Regions from separate parts of the Cedecea davisae genome, predicted to be linked through region 1. Evidence: predicted binding sites of a transcription regulator. Region 1 holds the regulator's gene; the other holds the start of a gene.

Region 1 (3,411 bases):
AATCCCATATCTTCCAGTGCGCGCAAGGCTACAGACTTCCCTGAACCTGAGCGGCCGCTGACAATCATCAGCACCATGTAATCATTCCCCCGATTTATCTGTCCGGTACATCAAACGTGCCGATTATTCGTTTTCGCTGGCGTTATCGACTTCTGTTTCAGTAATTATCTGGTAAAGCTCTTCATCGCTGCTGGCCGAACGCAGGCGGCGGCAAATGGTTTTATCCGCCAGACGCTTCGCCACCAGAGACAGCGTATGAAGGTGGGTCTTGGTTTGATCCGCCGGCACCAGCAGCGCGAACAGCAAGTCCACCGGCTGGTTGTCGATAGCATCAAAAGCAATAGGCGTTTCCAGCTGGATAAAGACGCCAACGGCGCGCAGCGTATCTTCCTCAAGCTTGCCGTGGGGAATTGCAATGCCGTTGCCAATGCCGGTACTGCCCATACGTTCGCGGGTTAATACGGCTTCGAAAACGACCTGCGGCGGCAGGCCAAGCTGTTTTGCTGCCAGTTCGCTGATAATTTCCAGCGCACGTTTTTTACTCTGGCAGTGGACGCCACTGCGAGTACATTCCTGGTTAAGGACATTGCTCAGTTGTAGAGCCGAATCGTTGTTCATCATAAGTTCACCTAAGCATTTTTTGTGCGAACGGCCCGCTACACAGGCAGCGGGCCGACCGTATGCACATCTGATGCCCGGATTATCAGTGCTGTTTTAGTTTATCTTTGTGTTTTGTTAACTGTCGGGCCAGTTTATCAATCAGTCCGTCAATCGCGGCATACATGTCCTGGCCTTCGGCGCTGGCATGCAGTTCTCCACCGTTCACGTGCAGCGTAGCATCCGCCGCATGAGTTACTTTTTCCACCTTTAATACAATATAGACCTGGTTGATTCTTTCGAAGTACTGCTCCAGTTTGGCAAACTTAGCGTTCAAAAAATCACGCAGTGCATCGGTTATCTCGACGTTTTGCCCTGTAATGTTGAGCTGCATAGTGTCTTCCTTATCGGTGAAGTCACACCAGCTGTTTACGCTGGTTTGACGGTGGAATGGATAAAGATTCTCGGTACTTCGCAACTGTGCGGCGTGCCACCATAATACCCTGATCCGACAGCATTGAGGTTAATTTACTGTCGCTCAGAGGTTTGGCGGGGTTTTCCGCAGCTATTAACTTCTTCACCAGCGCACGAATTGCCGTTGAGGAGGCTTCGCCGCCGCCTTCGGTACTGACATGGCTGGAGAAGAAATACTTCAATTCAAAAATGCCGCGCGGGCTGTGCAAATACTTCTGCGTCGTCACCCTTGAGATGGTCGATTCGTGCATCTCTACCGCCTGGGCAATATCCGCCAGCACCATCGGCTTCATGTGCTCTTCGCCATGCTCAAAAAAGCCCTGCTGCTGCTCCACAATGCAGCGGCTAACGCGTAACAGCGTATCATTGCGGCTTTCGAGACTTTTAATCAACCACTTCGCTTCCTGCAGGTGACTGCGAATAAACTGCGAATCGCTGTCATTGCGGGTATTTCCGCCCATGGCGGCATATTGCTGGTTGATTTTGAGACGGGGAATGCTGTCGGAGTTAAGCTCTACGGTCCAGCGTGACTGTAGCTTACGCACCAGCACGTCCGGAATAACGTATTCAGGCTCGCCGGTTTGAATGGACTGGCCGGGGCGTGGGTCAAGCGACTGAATCAGGCACATGGCCTCTTTCAGCACGTCTTCTTTGATTCTTGTTACGCGCATTAAGGCGCGGAAATCGTGGTTAGCCAGCAGATCTAAATGATCGCTAACAATCAGGCGAGCTTCAGCCAGCCAGGGCGTTTCTTTGGCGAATTGAGAAAGTTGGATCAGCAGGCAGTCGCGCAAATCTCTCGCCGCCACCCCTACCGGATCGAAGCGCTGAATACGCTTAAGCACCGCTTCGACTTCATCGAGCGTGACCTCGTCGTTGCCCATGCTTTCCAGAATGTCTTCCAGCGGGACGGTTAGATACCCGGTTTCGTCTACCGCGTCGACTATCGAAGTTGCAATCGCGGTGTCCGTGTCGGAGAAGGGCGTCAGGTCAACTTGCCACATCAGGTAGTCCTGAAGCGACTGGGTTGTTTCACCCTGATAAACGGGAAGCTCATCGTCGAGATAGTCGGTGCCGGTGCCTGAAGGGGTTCCTGCGGTGTAGATCTCATCCCAACTGGCGTCCAGCGGCAGCTCCTCCGGCATATCTTTCTGTTCGAGGGCTTCGCGGGTGTCCATGGCTTCGCTCTCAGGCATTTCCTGAGTATCGATTTCATCATGCAGGTCGGTTTGCTCAAGCAATGGATTGCTGTCCAGTGCCTGCTGGAGTTCTTGCTGAAGCTCTAACGTCGAGAGCTGCAACAGGCGAATTGCCTGCTGTAGCTGGGGCGTCATAGCAAGTTGTTGGCTAAGCCGTAATTGCAAACCTTGCTTCATGTTCAGAGCAAACGTCCTCAAATAAGTCGTGTAAGACTTCCCACCCTATCAGAGTCTGAACTCTTCGCCCAGATAGACTCGCTTAACTTGCTCGTCTTCAAGGATTTCTTCCGGCGTGCCGTGGGCAATCAGGTGGCCCTGGCTAACGATATAGGCGCGTTCGCAGACGGCCAGCGTTTCGCGGACGTTATGGTCGGTAATCAGCACGCCGAGGCCGCTGTCGCGCAGATGCTCGATGATGCGTTTGATATCAATTACGGAGATCGGGTCTACGCCGGCAAAAGGTTCATCCAGCAGGATGAATTTTGGGTTTGCTGCCAGCGCGCGGGCTATTTCAACGCGGCGGCGCTCCCCGCCGGACAGCGACTGCCCAAGGCTATTGCGCAGATGAGAGATGTGGAACTCTTCCATCAGCTCGTTGGCGCGATCTTCGCGCTGCTCTGAGGTCAGGTCATCGCGAATCTGCAACACCGCCATCAGATTATCGAAAACGCTCAGGCGGCGGAAAATAGAGGCTTCCTGAGGCAGATAGCCGATACCACGACGTGCGCGGGCGTGTAGCGGAAGCAGGCTGATGTCTTCATCATCAATGATGATATTGCCCGCATCGCGAGGCACGATACCTACAACCATATAAAACGTCGTGGTTTTACCGGCGCCGTTTGGCCCGAGCAGCCCAACGATTTCGCCTGATTTAACGGTCAGGCTGACGTCTTCGACCACGCGGCGGCCCTTGTAGGCTTTAGCCAGGTTTTTCGCAATTAAAGTTGCCATAACGAATTAGTTACTCTTTTTCTGTGCCGGCTGCTGGCCGTTTTTGTTTTGCAACTGAGACGGCACCAGCACGGTGGTGACTCGCTTGCCTTTATCGCTAAACGCCTGCATTTTTTGCTCTTTCACCAGGTAAGTTATCTTGTCGCCGGTGATATTGCTGTCCAGCTGTTCCAGGTAAGCTTTACCGGTC
Region 2 (3,411 bases), 1.4 Mb from region 1:
CAGTTGCCCGGCGCTTTCGCTAATTGCCGCCAGCCTGTCTGCCCGGTCCATTACGCGCTGAGCGGCGACCCACGCATATTCAGCGTCCATCAGAGGGGCGGCCATTAGCTGGCTCCCTGAGCGTAAACGTTCCATGCCGCCTGCATCGCTTCACCCTGCACGGTTTTAAACCCAAGCCGGTTGAGCACCGCTTCCAGGGCGGTAAGCGTTTGCAGCACGCAGTCTTTACGGGCGTTATAGCCCATAGTGCCGATGCGCCAGATTTTGCCCTGAAGCGGGCCGAAAGAAGTGCCGATTTCGATGTGGAAGTCTTCCAGCAGCAGCTTGCGAACTTCTTCCCCATGAACCTGAGAAGGAATAGCTACGCCCAGCACGTTATTCATTTTGTGGTTTAAGTCGCCGAAGGTTTCCAGCCCCATACCCTGAATACCCGCGACCATCGCCCTGCCGTGCAGTTCGTGGCGAGCGATCCCGGTTTCCAGCCCTTCTTCCAGAATAATGCGAGCGCACTCTCGGGCGGCAAACAGCATGCTGGTGGCTTCGGTGTGGTGGTTAAGCCGCTCCGGCCCCCAGTAGTCCATCACCATGCCGAGATCGAAATAGTTGGAGTAGATCATCTCATCGTCGCCGTCCTGGTGCGCGGCGGTACGGATCCCTTCCTCTACGCATTTACGGCGGCGGATAACTTCTTCCATCTGCGGGCTAAGGGTTACCGGCGAGCTGCCGGACGGGCCGCCGAGGCATTTTTGCAGCCCAGCGGAAACCGCATCCAGCCCCCATGCATCGGTTAGCAGCTCGTTGCCGCCGAACGAAGCGGTAGCATCGGTATAGAACAGCACGCCGTGGCGACGGCAAATATCCCCCAGCTCCGCCAGCGGTTGCAGCATGGTGGTGGAAGTATCGCCCTGAACCGTCAGCAGCAGGCGAGGTTTCACCTTTTTGATGGCATCTTCAATTTGCTGCGGGCTGAAAACTTCTCCCCACGGCACTTCAATGGTGTGAACTTCGGCGCGGCAGCGGCGGGCAATCTCACACAGCAGATGGCCGAAGCGGCCAAAAACCGGCACCAGCACTTTGTCTCCGGGCCGAATAGCCGACAGCAAAATAGCCTCGATACCGGCGCGTGAAGTGCCATCTACCAGCATCGTCCATTTGTTTTCGGTACGGAAAAGCTCACGGTACAGCACCATCACTTCATTCATATAGCCCGTCATCACCGGGTCATACTGCCCGATAAGCTGGCTCGCCATGGCGCGCAATACTCGCGGATCGGCGTTGATCGGGCCAGGGCCCATCAGCAAACGGTGCGGCGGATTGATTTGTGGGAAGTGCTGAATATCAAACATGGCGGTTCCTTGAGTCTGAGATTGAAACAAAAGATTCTTATGCGTTTCTTTTGCAACTAATGTGCCAGCCGCAGGCAAATTTTTTTCCGGCTGATGCGTCGGGCCAGCGCGGAAAAAAAGAGTGAAGTAAGGATGATGAACCATTCTGGCTCACCCCGACCGTGCAACTGCACCAGGGTGGAGCATTAACGCTGTTCCAGCTCGTCCAGCTCTGTATACAATTCTGCGATATTATGGATACGCTGACGCCCGCTGGTCAATGACTCATGCAGCACCGCGTTCGCGAGTAAATTCACCAGGCTCATGGCGCTGCTATAGCTGTCGAAAGCGGAGACGCTGTCGAGCGGCGCGCTCAGGTGCCAGCGGGAATAAGCCGCCAGGCCGGAGGAAGAAGATTCGCTCAGCACCACCAGCGGTATACCGCGCTGCTGCAAACTGGCGAGCAGAGGCTTGATGATGCGCGGCCTGCGGCGAAATGCCACGGCAACCACGCAATCGTCCGGGCCGATATCCACCAGCTCTTCCGCCAGCGTCTGCCCCGGCTGCGGCAGGAGCAGCACCCCGCTGCGAATTTGCAGCAGCTGCTGGCGGAGGTGCATCGCCACCGGCCATGAATTTCGCATCCCGATGATAAACAAACGCTTTCCGCTGACCAGGGCATTAACCACCTCGGCAAACTGAGCCGAATCCAGCTGATTCACCAGATTGGTCAGATTGGCCATTTCCTGCTTGTAGTGCCTCGCCAGCAGCGTGTTGCCCTGCACCGCATCACGATTTTCCGTCAGCGGCATGCCGCTCTGGCGCAGGATTCGCAGCTCGTCGCGCATATCTTTATAACGCTCATAGCCCAAGCGTTTAAACAAGCGGCTTACGGTAGCCTTTGATACCCCGGAAAGCCGCGCCAGCTCGGCGCTGTTATAGCTAATCAGGTCGTCAAAATGATCGACAATGAACGAAGCTACGCGCTGCTCCTGCGGGGAAAATAGCGCCCATGAGGCCCGCAAACGCTCATCTAACTGTTTCATTCCGACTCCTGTAACTTTCGTTTCAGCGCAGCCTGACACAGTGAAACGATCTTCGTCAACCTGGAACATCTCTTGCTTCTGCTTTGCCTATCCGAGCGCAACATCTGCAAGAGAATAACAACATGCAAAGCAATATGGCCCCCAGCGGCATGGCGGTAGCGCCCCACCACCTGGCCAGCGAAAGCGCGCTGGCCGTTCTGCGCCAGGGCGGCGATGCCATAGAAGCTATGGTCGCCGCAGCCGCAACTATTACGGTGGTTTACCCCCATATGAACGGCATCGGCGGCGACGGCTTCTGGCTGATTGTCCCGCCGGAAGGGGACCCCATCACCCTCGACGCAAGCGGGGCGGCCGGCTCGCTGGCGACCCTGGACTTTTATGCCGGAGACACGGCAATTCCCCATCGTGGAAGCAAATCTGCATTAACGGTTCCCGGCACGCTCAGCGGCTGGGCGGAAGCATTAAAAGTTTCAGCGGAGCTTGGCGGCGGCCAGATACCGCTTTCGCGCCTGCTGGCGGATGCTATTCGCTATGCGGCAGACGGCATTCCGGTTACCGCCTCGCAGGCAAACGCGACCCAAAGCAAATACGCCGAGCTGGCCGATGTTCCCGGCTTCGCGCAAACCTTCCTGCAGCGCGGGGAGATTCCCGCCACCGGCAGCCGTTTTACGCAGCCAAAACTGGCAGAAACGCTCTCGCGCCTGACCGTAGAAGGCCTGGATAGTTTTTATCGCGGCCCGCTGGCGGCCCTGATAGCGGAGGAACTGGCGGCTTTGGGCATCCCGGTTACCGGGGAGGATCTGGCAAACCACCGGGCAAAACGCGGCAAGCCGCTTCGCCTTGAACACCAGGCCGGAGAGATTTTCAACCTCGCGCCACCCACGCAGGGGCTGGTCTCGCTGGCTATCCTCGGCATTACAGATCGCCTGCACATGGCCGAAGCCAGTGAGGCGCAAACCGTACACCGCATCGTCGAGGCGACCAAAAAAGCTTTTGCCCTGCGTGACCGCCATATTACCGATCCGCGCCATATACCCGAT

Evidence for each region. Region 1 encodes sigma-54, which starts transcription at its own class of promoters, with help from an activator protein. Its sites were predicted from a motif close to GTTGGCACANNTTTCGCTNT; they were not measured.
Region 2: ACG1VR_RS18655 (pyridoxal-phosphate-dependent aminotransferase family protein) is a predicted target of sigma-54. The motif match lies at 1,396-1,415, and genes of this name have one in related genera.

What each region holds. Positions count from the first base shown of each region.
Region 1 covers NZ_CP172054.1:336,946-340,356, forward strand. The annotation lists gene rapZ (RNase adapter RapZ) at 1-77, opposite strand, end outside; gene ptsN (PTS IIA-like nitrogen regulatory protein PtsN) at 124-621, opposite strand; gene hpf (ribosome hibernation promoting factor) at 704-991, opposite strand; gene rpoN (RNA polymerase factor sigma-54) at 1,014-2,447, opposite strand; gene lptB (LPS export ABC transporter ATP-binding protein) at 2,496-3,221, opposite strand; gene lptA (lipopolysaccharide ABC transporter substrate-binding protein LptA) at 3,228-3,411, opposite strand, start outside.
Region 2 covers NZ_CP172054.1:3,902,124-3,905,534, forward strand. The annotation lists gene hpxK (allantoate amidohydrolase) at 1-105, opposite strand, end outside; gene ACG1VR_RS18655 (pyridoxal-phosphate-dependent aminotransferase family protein) at 105-1,346, opposite strand; gene ACG1VR_RS18660 (MurR/RpiR family transcriptional regulator) at 1,532-2,371, opposite strand; gene ACG1VR_RS18665 (gamma-glutamyltransferase family protein) at 2,494-3,411, shown strand, end outside.